One region of the Ornithinicoccus hortensis genome, then DNA from elsewhere that is predicted to be linked to it. Evidence: predicted binding sites of a transcription regulator. Region 1 holds the regulator's gene; the other holds the start of a gene.
What was found. Region 1 encodes Rex, which represses fermentation and respiration genes when NADH is low (regulators of the CRP and FNR family bind a similar motif). Its sites were predicted from a motif close to CTTGTGAANNNNTTCACAAG; they were not measured.
Positions count from the first base shown of each region.

Region 2: FB467_RS05025 (geranylgeranyl reductase family protein) is a predicted target of Rex. The motif match lies at 3,628-3,647, and genes of this name have one in related genera.

Region 1 covers NZ_VFOP01000001.1:3,574,022-3,580,796, reverse strand. Annotated here, with positions in the region: gene FB467_RS16750 (acetoin utilization protein AcuC) at 1-306, shown strand, start outside; gene FB467_RS16745 (helix-turn-helix domain-containing protein) at 518-718, shown strand; gene FB467_RS16740 (30S ribosomal protein bS22) at 854-952, shown strand; gene FB467_RS16735 (NAD-dependent epimerase/dehydratase family protein) at 1,068-2,057, shown strand; gene FB467_RS16730 (lysophospholipid acyltransferase family protein) at 2,054-3,004, shown strand; gene FB467_RS16725 (glutaredoxin family protein) at 3,018-3,302, shown strand; gene FB467_RS16720 (redox-sensing transcriptional repressor Rex) at 3,409-4,104, shown strand; gene FB467_RS16715 (glutamyl-tRNA reductase) at 4,101-5,414, shown strand; gene hemC (hydroxymethylbilane synthase) at 5,411-6,469, shown strand; gene FB467_RS16705 (bifunctional uroporphyrinogen-III C-methyltransferase/uroporphyrinogen-III synthase) at 6,466-6,775, shown strand, end outside.
Region 2 covers NZ_VFOP01000001.1:1,090,105-1,096,879, forward strand. Annotated here, with positions in the region: gene FB467_RS05005 (isochorismate synthase) at 1-206, opposite strand, end outside; gene FB467_RS05010 (demethylmenaquinone methyltransferase) at 265-954, shown strand; gene FB467_RS05015 (putative nucleotidyltransferase substrate binding domain-containing protein) at 1,001-2,866, shown strand; gene FB467_RS05020 (exonuclease domain-containing protein) at 2,863-3,522, shown strand; gene FB467_RS05025 (geranylgeranyl reductase family protein) at 3,661-4,983, shown strand; gene FB467_RS05030 (NADH-quinone oxidoreductase subunit A) at 5,042-5,404, shown strand; gene FB467_RS05035 (NuoB/complex I 20 kDa subunit family protein) at 5,467-6,021, shown strand; gene FB467_RS05040 (NADH-quinone oxidoreductase subunit C) at 6,018-6,775, shown strand, end outside.

The DNA of each region.
Region 1 (6,775 bases):
GTCGCGCTCGGCGGGGGTGGCTACGAGCTGGTGGACGTCGTCCCGCGGGCCTGGACCCACCTCACCGCCGTGGCCGCGCACCGTCCCGTCCCACTCACCACGGAGGTGCCGCAGTCCTGGCTGGACTACACCAACCAGGTGTATGGCCGGGTCGGGCCGGCGCGGATGGGGGACCTCGGGGGGCGGGACATCGAGTACGGCACGTGGTCGGAGGGCTACCAGCCGGAGGACCCGGTGGACGCCGCCGTCATGGCGAGCCGCCGCGCGTCGTTCCCGCCGTGGGGCCTGGACCCCTGGTTCGACTGACAGCCATCCCTGGGCGAGCGCGACCCAGCCGGCACGAAACAGGCCAGAAAATCGGCGCTTCCAGGCGTGTCGACTGGACAAACCTGCGTCACTACTTTCGCAAACGCACCATCAGCCCCTAGTGTTTACCCGACAGTAAAGGTGCCATGGCCGGAGGGGAAGCCGCGCGGTGGCCCCGATCGAGTGATGTGCGAGAGAACGGAACGCGTCGATGGCTGAGGAAACCCCGATGGCCGGGATGACATTCATGACGGTGGCCGAGGTGGCGGCCGTGATGCGGGTGTCCAAGATGACGGTCTACCGGTTGGTCCACTCCGGTGAGCTGCCCGCCGTGCGGGTAGGGCGCTCGTTCCGGGTGCCGGAGAAGGCCGTCGACGAATACCTGCGCGGTTCCTACCACGGCACCGCCTGACCCGCCGGGCCGCGTTTGGGTCCGCCGGACCCCGCCGGTTACGCTAGGCCGACTGTTCGGTCGGTCCCGCTGCCTGGCGGCACGCGGCCCGTCCGGCCCGATCGACACCCACGAGACGAAGGACATGGTGAGCCAATGGGCTCTGTCATCAAGAAGCGCCGCAAGCGCATGGCGAAGAAGAAGCACCGCAAGTTGTTGCGGAAGACGCGTCACCAGCGTCGCAACAAGAAGTGAGCCTGTGACGGCGCCGGACCCTCGGGGAACGGCGCCGTTGGTTTGTCCGGGGAGCCGTGGTGGGAGGTAGGTTGCACCTCATGAGTTCGCCGGTCGCGTCGCACGGGGACGGTCGATGGCCCGGATAGTCATGGTTACCGGGGTCGCCCGGGAGTTGGCCGGGCGGGTGACCCGTCGGCTGTCCGAGGACCCGGACGTCGAGCGGGTGATCGGCGTCGACCTCGTGGCGCCCGCCCACCCCATCGGCCGCGGCGAGTTCGTGCGCACCGACATCCGCAGCCCGCTGGTGGGCCGGCTGATGGCCCAGGCGCAGGTCGACACGGTCGTGCACATGGGGGTCATCGCCACGCCGCGGGACGCCGGCGGACGGGTGGTGCAAAAGGACATCAACGTGCTCGGCACGATGCAGCTGCTGGCCGCCTGCCAGAAAACCGAGTCGGTCCAGCGGGTCGTGGTGAAGTCCACGGCCGGGGTCTACGGCTCCTCCCCGCGGGACCCGGCGGTGTTCACCGAGGAGATGCCGGCCCGCGTCATCCCGCGCTCGGGCTTCGCCCGCGACTCGATGGAGGTCGAGGGCTACGTGCGCGGGCTCTCCCGGCGGCGCCCGGAGCTCGAGGTGACCATGCTCCGGATGGCCAACGTGATCGGCCCCAGCATCCGGACGGTCCTGACCGACTACTTCACGATGCCCGTGCTGCCGGTCCCGTTCGGTCGGGACGGCCGGTTGCAGTTCCTGCACGAGGACGACGCCGTCGCGGCGATGGTGCGGGCCACCGTCGGCCCGGCCGTCGGCACCTGCAACGTGGCCGGCGACGGGGTGCTGGCCACCAGCCAGGCGGTGGCCATGACCGGCCGGCCGTGGATGCCGGTCGTGCCGGGGACCCGGGGCGCGTTGAACTGGGCGGTCCGCAAGGCAGGGTGGGCCTCACTGCCCAGCGACCAGATGGACGGCCTGGCCTTCGGCCGCGTGGTGGACACCACCCGGATGCGAACGGAGCTGGGGTTCGCCCCGGCATACACCACCCGCAGCGCCTACGAGTCCTTCCTGTCCGCCACGCGGGACCGGGACCGCCCCGAGCAGCACGCCGAGCAGGAGCTGATGTGACGCAGGAGACGCAGTCCGCGACGCCCGCCGAGTCCGACCTGGAACGGTTGGTGATGCTGGTCATCCAGGCGTTGCGCGGCGCGGGTGCCGTCGCCGGGTTGACCGGGGCCGACCTGGACCGCGCCGTCGCCGGCACGCTGGCCTTCCTGCGGCGGCGACTGACCGGGGACTACTCGATCGACGAGTTCGGCTTCGACGCCGACTTCACCGACCACGTGGTGCTGCCCCTGCTACGCCCGCTCTACAAGACCTGGTTCCGGGTCGAGGTGCGGGGCGTGGAGAACATCCCCGCCGAGGGGGGCGCCCTGGTGGTCGCCAACCACAGCGGCACCGTGGCGCTGGACTCCCTGATGACCCAGGTGGCCGTGCACGACACCCACCCCCGGCAGCGCAACCTGCGGATGCTGGGCGCCGACCTGGTCTTCGGCACCCCGGTGATGGGCCCGGTGGCCCGCCGGATGGGCAGCACCCTGGCGACCAACGCCGACGCCGAGCGGTTGCTGCGCTCCGGCGAGGTCGTCGGCGTCTGGCCGGAGGGCTTCAAGGGGGTCGGCAAACCGTTCAAGGACCGCTACCGGTTGCAGCGGTTCGGCCGCGGCGGGTTCGTGGCCGCGGCGCTGCGCTGCGAGGTGCCGATCATCCCGTGCTCGATCGTCGGCGCGGAGGAGACCTACCCGATGCTGGGTAACGCCGCGGCCGTGGCGCGCGTGCTGGGGCTGCCCTACCTGCCGCTGACCCCGACCTTCCCGTGGTTGGGCCCGCTGGGGATGATCCCGCTGCCGAGCAAGTGGTACATCGAGTTCGGCGCCCCCATCGACACCTCGGGACGCGGCGAGGGTGCCGCCGAGGACCCGGCCGTGGTCTACGAGCTGACCGACCGGGTCCGGGAGACGATCCAGCACACCCTGTTCGAGCTGTTGCGCGAGCGCACCTCGGTCTTCTACTGAGGACGTGCCGGGTATGCCGTGGCGCCGGTCGCGTGGCCCCGAGCTGCCCCCCGGGGTGGTCCTGCTGGGCCGGGACGGCTGCCACCTGTGCGAGGAGGCGGAGGCCGTGGTCGCCGACGTCTGCGCGCGGGCCGGCGTCGACTGGCACCGGGTGCAGTTGGCGGACCGACCCGACCTGACCGGGAGGTATGCCGAGAAGGTGCCGGTCCTCTTCGTCGACGGACGGGAACTGAGTTACTGGCGGGTCGCCCCCGACGTGCTCCAGCGGGCGCTCCGTCGCCGTCGTGGTCGCCGCTGATCGACTTTGTGCAAACGTTCACAAGGACATAAGGTGAGGGGGTACCTGAACGACCTTCCGAGGCTCTGATATAAGGCGCCCGGACCCGAGAGGAGTCGGTGCCACCGTGATCTCCGAGCCCGCCCCCCGCGGTGTGCCCGAGGCGACGGTGGGGCGGCTCCCGGGGTACCTGCGGGCCCTGGGCCAATTCGGTGAGCGCGGCGTCACCTCCATCTCCTCCGAGGAGCTGGCCGACGCGGCCGGGGTCCGATCCGCCCAGCTGCGCAAGGACCTCTCCCGCCTCGGTTCCTACGGCGTGCGGGGGGTCGGCTACGACGTGGGCCAGCTGTCCGCCCAGATCTCCCGCGAACTCGGCCTCACCCAGGACTGGCCCGTCGTCATTGTCGGTCTCGGTCACCTCGGCCGGGCGCTGGCCGGCTACCGCGGCTTCACCTCCCGCGGCTTCCGGATCGTGGCGCTCGCCGACCAGGACGAGTCGGTCGTCGGGGAGCAGGTGGAGGGCCTGACCGTGCGCACCCTGTCCGACCTTGTGGCCAGCGGCGAGTCGATCGCCATCGGGGTGATCACCACGCCCGCCGAGGCCGCCCAGGCCGTGGCCGACGAGCTGGTCGCCATGGGTGTCCGCTCGGTGCTGAACTTCGCGCCCTGCCTGGTGACCGTCCCGGAGGGGGTCGATGTGCGCCACGTCGACCTGGCCACCGAGCTGCAGATCCTGGCCTTCCACGAACAGCGCCGCGCACTGGCGGACCAGGTCGTCACGGACACGCCCGCGCCCGCGCGCACGACGGAGGGAGTCGGATGAGTCTGCTCGTGGTCGGTCTCTCGCACCGCAGCGCCCCGATGGACCTGGTCGAGCAGGCCTCGCCGGGCGATGCCGGCGCCGCCGCGCTGACCGCCGCCGTCCGCGCCGGGGAGGACGTGGGTGAGGCGGTCGTGCTGGCCACCTGCAACCGCACCGAGGTGTATGTCGACGCCGCCACCTTCCACGGTGCCCTGCAGGAGGTCGGCCAGGCGCTGTCCCACCTGTCCGGGGTCGCCCTGGACGAGCTGTCGCCGCACCTGTACGTGCACTACGAGGACCGTGCGGTCCACCACCTCTTCTCGGTCGCCTCCGGGCTGGACTCGATGGCCGTGGGGGAGCGGCAGATCCTGGGCCAGGTCCGCGCGGCCTTCCGCGCCGCGCAGCACGAGGGCGCCGCCGGGACCGTGCTCAACCCGCTGTTCCAGCACGCGCTCCGGGTTGGCAAGCAGGCGCACACCGAGACCAGCATCGACCGGGTGAGCCGGTCCCTGGTCGAGCTCGGGCTGGAGCGTGCGGCCGGCCACCTGGAGTCCCTGGCCGGTGCGCGCACCGTGCTGATCGGTGCCGGCTCGATGTCCGGCCTGGCCGCGGCCACCCTGTCCCGCAGCGGGATCAGCGACGTCACCGTGATCAACCGCACCCGGGAGCGGGCGGACCGGTTGGCCGCGCAGTACGGCTTCCGGAGCGAGGACTGGTCCCGGCTGCCCGAGCTCGGCGCCCGGGCCGACCTGATCGTCACCTGCACCGGCGCGACGCAGCACGTGGTCGACGAGGCGGCCGTGCGCCGGGTGCGGGGGAGCGCGGACACCCCGCTGGCCATCCTGGACCTGGCGATGCCCCGCGACGTCGCCCCCGGGGTGGGTGCCCTGCCCGGGGTCGGCCTGTGGAGCCTGGCGGACCTGCAGGAACGCGCCGAGGACTCCGGTGCCGAGGTGGACCCGGCGGTGGCCGAGGTGCGCCAGCTGGTCACCGGTGAGGTCGGCGCCTACCTGGTGTCCCGCCGTGCCCAGGCCGTCGCGCCCACCGTCACCGCGCTGCGCTCGCGCGCCGCGGACGTGGTGGCCGCCGAGCTGCAGCGACTCGACCAGCGGCTCCCGGACCTGCCCGAGCGGGAGCGCCAGGAGGTCCAGCGCACGGTGCAGCGGGTCGTCGACAAGCTGCTGCACGCCCCCACCGTCCGGGTGAAGGCCCTGGCCTCGGACACCGACGGCCGGGGTGACTACGCGAGCGTGCTCCGCGAGCTGTTCGACCTGGACCCCTACGACGTGGCGGCGGTCTCCACGCCCCCGGAGACGGGGGGCCTGGTATGACCCCGACCCTGCGGCACACGCCGCCGTTGACCGAGGCCGAGCAGGAGTGCCTGCCCGGTGCCACCGCGACCCGCCGGCTGCGCCTGGGCACCCGGGCCAGCGAGCTGGCCACCACCCAGGCCGGGTGGGTCGCGGACCTGTTGCGGGCCCGGGGCCACCAGGTCGACCTGGTGCCGGTCCGGACCGAGGGGGACGAGTCGACCGCCTCGCTGCGCGAGATCGGGGGCACCGGTGTCTTCGCCAGCGCGCTGCGCACCGCCCTGCTGGAGGACCGCATCGACGTGGCCGTGCACTCGCTGAAGGACCTGCCCGTGGCACCCGTGCCGGGCCTGGTCCTGGCCGCGATACCGGAGCGCGAGGACCCGCGGGACGTCGTCGTGGCCCGGGACGGGCTGACCCTCGCCGGGCTGCCCGAGGGGGCGGTCGTGGGCACCGGGTCGCCGCGCCGCGCCGCCCAGCTGGCGGTCTTCGCCCCCCACCTGCAGATCCGCGACATCCGCGGCAACATCGACAGCCGGGTGGGCCAGGTCCGCTCCGGCACCCTCGACGCCGTCGTGCTGGCCGCCGCCGGGCTGACCCGGGTCGGCCGGATCGACGAGGCCACCGAGGTGCTCCCGTTCGTGCAGATGCTGCCGGCCCCCGGCCAGGGCGCCCTGGCCGTGGAGTGCCGGGACGACGACGAGGCGGTCACCGCCTGGTGCGCGGAGCTGGACGACCCGGACACCCGCGCCTGCGTGGAGGCCGAGCGCGCCCTGCTGGCCCGGCTCGAGGCCGGCTGCACGGCGCCGGTGGGGGCGGTGGCCCGCCTCGGGGGCGCGACCGGACCGGACTCCGGAGGGGATCCCAGGGGGGCCATGACGTTGACCGGGTTCGCCGACCTACAGGGTCGGGCGACGCGGCACGAAGTGAGCGGCGCCGATCCGGTGTCGCTCGGGCACCAGCTAGCCGACCTGTTCCTCGCCGACCTGGCGTCTACGGGCACCCCCGACCCCGCGGGGGCCCCCACCGCCGGCGCTGACCACGCCGGCAACCACACCACGGAGCGTGACACGTGAGCACACAGACCGCTTTCTCCCCCGTCTCCCCGGCGACCGCACGGGTCGCCTTCGTCGGCGCCGGACCCGGCGACCCGGGATTGCTCACCGTCCGAGCCAGGGACTATCTCAAGGCGGCGGACGTGGTGCTCCTCGACACGCTGCACGACGCCGACCAGCTGGCCCGCTTCATCCGCCCCGACGCGACCGTCCTGGCGGCCAGCCGCGGCACCAGCGGCTCGCTGACCCGCACCTCCCGGGCCAAGATGCTGGTCAAGGAGGTCGGCAAGCTGCACGAGCCCGGCGCCCTGGTGGTCCGGATGATGG
Region 2 (6,775 bases), 2.5 Mb from region 1:
GCGGAGTCGAACCGGGCGGTGCCGTGCGTGGTGACCTCGGCAGCGCGGCCCCAGGCGACGATGCCCTCGCCCTCCCGGACCCAGGAGAGCACGCCCGACGGGTCGGCGCCGGCGGCCACCGCGGCCTCCACCCACCCGAAGAGGTCGACGAACGGGTCCACCTCGAGGGTGCTGACCCGGAGTCTGGGCGGGGCGATGACGGTCACGGCCAACCAGCCTATGTCCTCCCGTCGGGGCGGTCGGACCAGGTGCGAGGATGAGGGCATGATCCGCGCCAGCCTGGACAAGCAACCGCACGAGGTCGCCGAGATGTTCGACGATGTCGCGGGCCGGTACGACCTGACCAACGACGTGCTCTCCCTCGGCCAGGACCGGCTCTGGCGGCGCGCGGTGGTCAAGGCGGTGGCGGCGCGGCCGGGGGAGCGGGTGCTGGACATCGCCGCGGGCACCGGGACCAGCAGCGAGCCGTATGCCGACGCGGGGGTTGACGTGGTCCCGGCGGACTTCTCCCTCGGGATGCTCGGGGAGGGACGACGCCGCCGCCCCGACCTGCCGTTCACCGCGGCCGACGCGCTGGCGCTGCCCTTCGCGGACGGGTCGTTCGACGTGGTCACGATGTCCTTCGGGCTGCGCAACGTCGCGGACGTGGGGCAGGCGCTGGAGGAGTTCCACCGGGTCACCAGGCCTGGCGGGCGGTTGGTCGTGTGCGAGTTCTCCGCGCCCACGAACAAGGCCTTCCGCACCGTCTACCGCGAGTACCTGATGCGGGCGCTGCCCAGCGTCGCGCGCCGGGTGAGCAGCAACCCGGAGTCCTACATCTACCTCGCCGAGTCGATCCAGGAGTGGCCGGACCAGGCCTCCCTCGCCCGGCGGATCGGGGCGGCCGGGTGGGAGCGGGTGCGGTGGCGCAACCTCTCCGGCGGGATCGTCGCCCTGCACCACGCGGTGCGGTAGGGCCGGACGGGTCGGCCGGGCGGACCGGGGCAGCGGGCGGACGGCGATGGGTGCCGAGATCACCGCGGTGCGGGACTTCCTGGCCGGGCACGCCCCCTTCCGCGACCTGCCGCCCGAGGCGCTCTCCGCGCTGTCCCGGTCGCTGACCGTGCGCTACGTGCGGCGCGGCACCCGCATCCGGTCGGTGGGGGAGGCGGCCCACGAGATGTTCGTGCTGCGGTCCGGCGCGGTGGACATCACCGACCCGGAGGGTGCCCTGGTCGAGCGCAGCGACCCCGGCACCTCGTTCGGCATGTCGGCGCTGGTGGACCCGGCGCCGTCGCGCTACGACTTCACCGCCATCGAGGACAGCCTGCTCCTCGTGGTGCCGGCGGAGGTGTTCGCCCGGACCTGCGCCGAGCACGCAGGCTTCGCCACGTTCTATGCGCAGGCGCACACCGCCCGGTTGCGGCGGGCGCTCGGCGTCCTGCACGCGACGACCCGGGGCGGGGCAGTGTTCAAGACGTCGGTGCGGGACCTGGTCCGCCGGCCACCGGTCGGGACCGCGCCGAGCACGAGCATCCGCGAGGCGGCGCGGCTGATGGCCGACGAACACGTCTCCTGCCTGGTGGTCCTACGGGACGGGCGGCTGGTGGGGATCCTCACCGACCGGGACCTGCGCACCCGGGTGCTGGCCACCGGGCGCGACCCCGCGGACCCCGTGTCGGCCGTCATGACGCCGGACCCGGCGACCGTCCCGGAGGACGCCCTGACCTTCGAGGTGCTGATGGAGATGGTGGCGCGTGCCGTCCACCACCTGCCCGTCGTCGACCGTGGCGGCCGGGTGACCGGACTGGTCACCGGGACCGACCTGATGCGCCTGGAGCACAACAACCCGGTCTACCTGGTGGCCGACATCGCCGCGGCGCCGGACCAGCCGGCGCTCACCCGGCTCTCCCGGCGGATCCCGGTGATCCTGGAGCAGCTGGTCGCCGAGGACGCCAGCGCGGACGACATCGGGCGGGTCGTCACCGCGCTCGGCGACGCGCTCGAACGCCGGCTGCTGGTGCTCGCCGAGACGGACCTCGGGCCGCCCCCGGTGCCCTACTGCTGGGTGGTCCTCGGGTCCCAGGCGCGGCAGGAACAGGGACTGTCCAGCGACCAGGACAACGCGCTCGTGCTCGGCGACGACGCGGACCGCGCGGACGACGGGTACTTCCTGGAGCTGGCCCGCCGGGTCCGCTCGGGCCTGGCCGCCTGCGGGTATGCCGAGTGCCCGGGTGAGGTGATGGCCACCAACAGCCGGTGGCGCGCCCCGGTCGGCACCTGGCGGCAGCACTTCGCTGGCTGGCTGGACACCCCCCAACCGCAGGCGGTCCTCAACGGCGCCATCTTCTTCGACATGCGTCCCCTGCACGGCGCGACCGAGCTGGTGACCGGACTGCGCCGCGAGGTGCTGGGGCGGACCGCGGACTCCGACCTGTTCCTGGCCTACCTGGCCTCGCACGCCGTGGGGCAGCGGCCACCGATCGGCTTCTTCCGCGGCTTCGCCCTGGAGCGCCACGGCGAGCACCGCGACACCCTGGACCTGAAGCACGGCGGGGTGGCCGCCGTCGTCGACCTCGCGCGGGTGCACGCGCTGCGCCACGGCATACCCGAGGTCAACACCCGGGCGCGGATCACCGAGGCGGCACGGGCCGGGTCGCTCAGCGTCGGGTTGGCAGCGGAGCTGCGCGACGCGCTGGAGTTCCTGGCCTACGTGCGGCTGCGGCACCAGGGGCGGGCGGTGCGGGCCGGTCGGGAGCCGGACAACTTCGTCGACCCGGCCGACCTGACCGACTTCGACCGGCGGCACCTGCGGGACGCCTTCCGGATCGTCCGGTCCGCGCAGCAGGCACTGTCCCAGAAGATGGCACTGGGGCACCTGTCATGACCCTGCTGCGCCGGCGGCACGGGGGTGCCGACCCGATGCCCGCACCGGGGTGCCCGCTCCGTGACCTGCCGCTGCTCGCGCTCGACCTGGAGACCACCGGCCTGGATCCGGTGCGGGGCGAGATCGTCGCGGTGGGGATGGTGCCGGTCGATGGCACCGTGGTGCGGCTCGACGGGGCGTGGCAGAGCCTGGTGCGCCCGGCCGGGGGCCGCGGGGTCGGGGACAGTGCCACCGTCCACGGCCTCACCGACGACACCGTGGCGGCGGGCTCCGCGCTGTCGGACGTCGTGTCCCGGGTGCTCGGGGAGCTGGCCGGGCGGGTGCTCCTCGCCCATCACGCCGCCATCGAGGTCGGGTTCCTGAGCCGTGCCTGCCGGCGGGTGGGCCGGGACTTCCCCGACGTGCGCGTGGTCGACACCGTCCGGTTGCACCGCCGCGTGCTCGGGCGGGGTCGCCCGCTGGGGCACGTGGGCGAGGACGAGCTCCGGCTGGGGAGCGCCCGCGCCCACCTGGGCCTGCCGCCCTACCCCGACCACGACGCCCTCACCGACGCCCTGGCCTGCGCCGAGCTCTACCTGGCGCAGGTGGAGCACCTCGGCGGCGCGGACGGCCTGCGGCTGCGCCAGGTGGCCAGCCGGGTGCCGCCGAGCCGCTGACGGGGCAGGTCCACGGACCGCCCGGCGGCCACCGCCCGCGGGGCACCCGGGAGTGAGGCGAACCTTAGTGATCTGTGGTGAAAGGTGGACCTAGACTGACCCGAGTTCGTGAATCCCTTCACAAGCGAGGCGTCTTCGGTGAGTGAGCAGTCGGTCGCAACCGCCCAGGTCCGGTTCGACGAGACCGCCGACGTGATCGTGGTCGGCGCGGGTCCCGGTGGATCCGCCACCGCGGCATACCTGGCCGCCCACGGACTCGAGGTCCTGCTGCTGGAGAAGACCGCCTTCCCCCGCGAGAAGGTGTGCGGTGACGGACTCACGCCCCGCGCCGTCCGGGAGCTGGTCACCCTCGGGATCCCCACGCCGGAGGACGACGGGTGGATCAAGAACTGGGGCCTACGGATCATCGGCGGCGGCATGCGGCTGCAGCTGGACTGGCCGGACAACAGCGCCTTCCCGCCCTACGGGCTGGTCCGGACCCGGCAGGACTTCGACGACATCCTGGCCAAGCACGCCCAGTCCCGCGGGGTGAAGCTGCACCAGCTCACCAACGTCGTGGGCCCGGTCCTGGACGAGCGCACCGGCCACATCATCGGGGTGCGCGCCAAGGTGATGGGCAGCGACAACCGGCCCACCGGCGAGCAGGTCGCCTACGGCGCTCCCGTCGTCGTCGCGGCCGACGGCAACTCCTCCCGGCTCTCGCTGTCGATGGAGCGCCCCAAGCGGGACGACCGGCCGATGGGCGTGGCGGTGCGCACCTACTTCACCAGCCCCCGGCACGACGACGACTACCTGGAGTCCTGGCTGGAGCTGTGGTCGACCAACGACGAGGGGGAGAAGATCCTGCTGCCCGGCTACGGGTGGATCTTCGGGGTCGGCGACGGCACGTCCAACGTCGGGCTCGGCATCCTGAACACCTCCGACGCCTTCGGCAAGGTCGACTACAAGGACGTCATGCGCCGCTGGGTCGCGACGATGCCGGAGGAGTGGACCTACAGCGAGGAGACCCAGGTCGGCCCGATCCGCGGCGCGGCCCTGCCGATGGGCTTCAACCGGCAGCCGCACTACGACCGGGGGCTGCTGCTCGTCGGCGACGCCGGCGGCATGGTGAACCCGTTCAACGGGGAGGGCATCGCCTACGCGATGGAGTCCGGCCGGCTCGCCGCCGAGGTGATCGCCCAGGCGCTGGCCCGGAGCACCCCGGAGGCCCGCGAGCGGGTGCTGCAGTCCTACCCCCGGGTGATGAAGGACGCCCTCGGGGGCTACTACACGCTGGGTCGGCACTTCGCCCAGCTGATCGGGCATCCCGAGGTGATGCGGCTGGCCACCAAGTACGGTCTGCCGCGCAAGACCCTGATGAAGTTCCTGCTGAAGGTGATGGCGAATCTGGGCGAGCCCCACGGGGGGCGCGCCGACGACCGCATCATTGCAGCACTCACAAAGATCGCACCTGCGGCATGATGGGCCCCAGCACCCCTAGGATTGGGCCGCGCCGAGCCACCCGAAAGGAGCGCGGGCTATGAGCCAGACCTATCTGCCCCTGCTGATGTTCTTAGCGTTGGGACTGCTCTTCGCGGGGGGCTCGGTGGGCACCGCGGCGATCGTGGGGCGACGCACCTACAACAGGGCCAAGGCCGAGGCCTACGAGTGCGGCATCCAACCGACACCGCAGGCCCGGGACGGTGGCCGCATCCCGATCAAGTACTACCTGACCGCGATGCTGTTCATCGTCTTCGACGTCGAGGTGCTCTTCCTCTACCCGTTCGCGGTGGCCTTCGACCAGGTCGGGCTGTTCTCGCTGATGGCGATGGTGCTCTTCCTGGTGGTCGTGTCGGTCCCGTTCGTCTACGAGTGGAGCCGGGGTGGTCTGGAGTGGGACTGAGGGACGCGATGACAGACACGTATGCAGGGCAGAACCCGGTCACGGAAGGCACGGTGTGAGGAATGGGGCTTGAGGACAAACTCCCGTCCGGCTTCCTGCTGACCACGGTCGAGGGCCTGGTCGGCCAGATGCAGTCCCGGTCGATCTGGCCGGCGACCTTCGGGTTGGCCTGTTGCGCGATCGAGATGATGGCGGTCGGCACCCCGGACTACGACATCGCCCGGTTCGGGATGGAGCGCTTCGCGGCGACCCCCCGCCAGGCCGACCTGATGATCGTGGCGGGCCGGGTGAGCCAGAAGATGGCGCCGGTGGTGCGCCAGGTCTACGACCAGATGCCCAACCCCAAGTGGGTCCTGTCGATGGGGGTCTGCGCCAGCTCCGGCGGCATGTTCAACAACTACGCCGTGGTGCAGGGCGTGGACCACATCGTCCCGGTCGACATCTACCTGCCCGGCTGTCCGCCGCGGCCGCAGATGCTGCTCAACGCGATCCTGTCGCTGCACGAGACCATCCGGAACAGCAAGTTCGGCGTCGACCGGGTCGAGGCGGCGCGCAAGGCCGAGGCCGCCGCGCTGGCCGCCACGCCGACGCACGAGATGAAGGGGCTGCTGGCGTGAGCGAGACCCCCGAGGCACCCAAGGACGAGGCCGTGACCCCCGGCGCCGACGAGGCCAGCGCGAGCCCGGCCGAGGCCGGCACCAGCCCGCACGACGACCTGCCGGTGCAGGAGACCGCGCCCACCGAGCCCGGCGCGCCGGTGGTCGTCGCCCGCAAGCGGGGCATGTTCGGCTCGTCGCTGGGCAATGACACCAGCGGGTACGGCGGGCTGGAGCGTCCCGTCCTGTTCCCCGGTGCCTCTGCGCGCCCCTACGGCGGCTACTTCGACGCCGTGGCGGACGCCCTCGAGGACTCCCTCGGCTCCGGGTACGCGGCGGCCGTGCCCGCCGTCGTCGTGGACCGTGGGGAACTCACCCTGCACGTGGCCCGCGAGCAGCTGCTCGTGGTCATGAAGGCGCTCCGCGACGAACCGGCCCTCCGGTTCGAGATGATGAACGGGGTGTCCGGGGTCAACTACCCCGAGCACACCGGGGCGGAGCTGCACGCCGTCTACCACCTGCTGTCGATCACCAACGGCAGCCGCCGGATCCGGGTCGAGGTCACCTGCCCCGACGAGGACCCGCACATTCCCTCGGTCGTCTCGGTCTACCCGGCGGTGGACTGGCACGAGCGGGAGACCTTCGACATGTTCGGGATCGTCTTCGACGGGCACCCGGCGCTGACCCGCATCCTGATGCCGGACGACTGGCGCGGGCACCCGCAGCGCAAGGACTACCCGTTGGGCGGGATCCCGGTGGAGTACAAGGGCGCCAC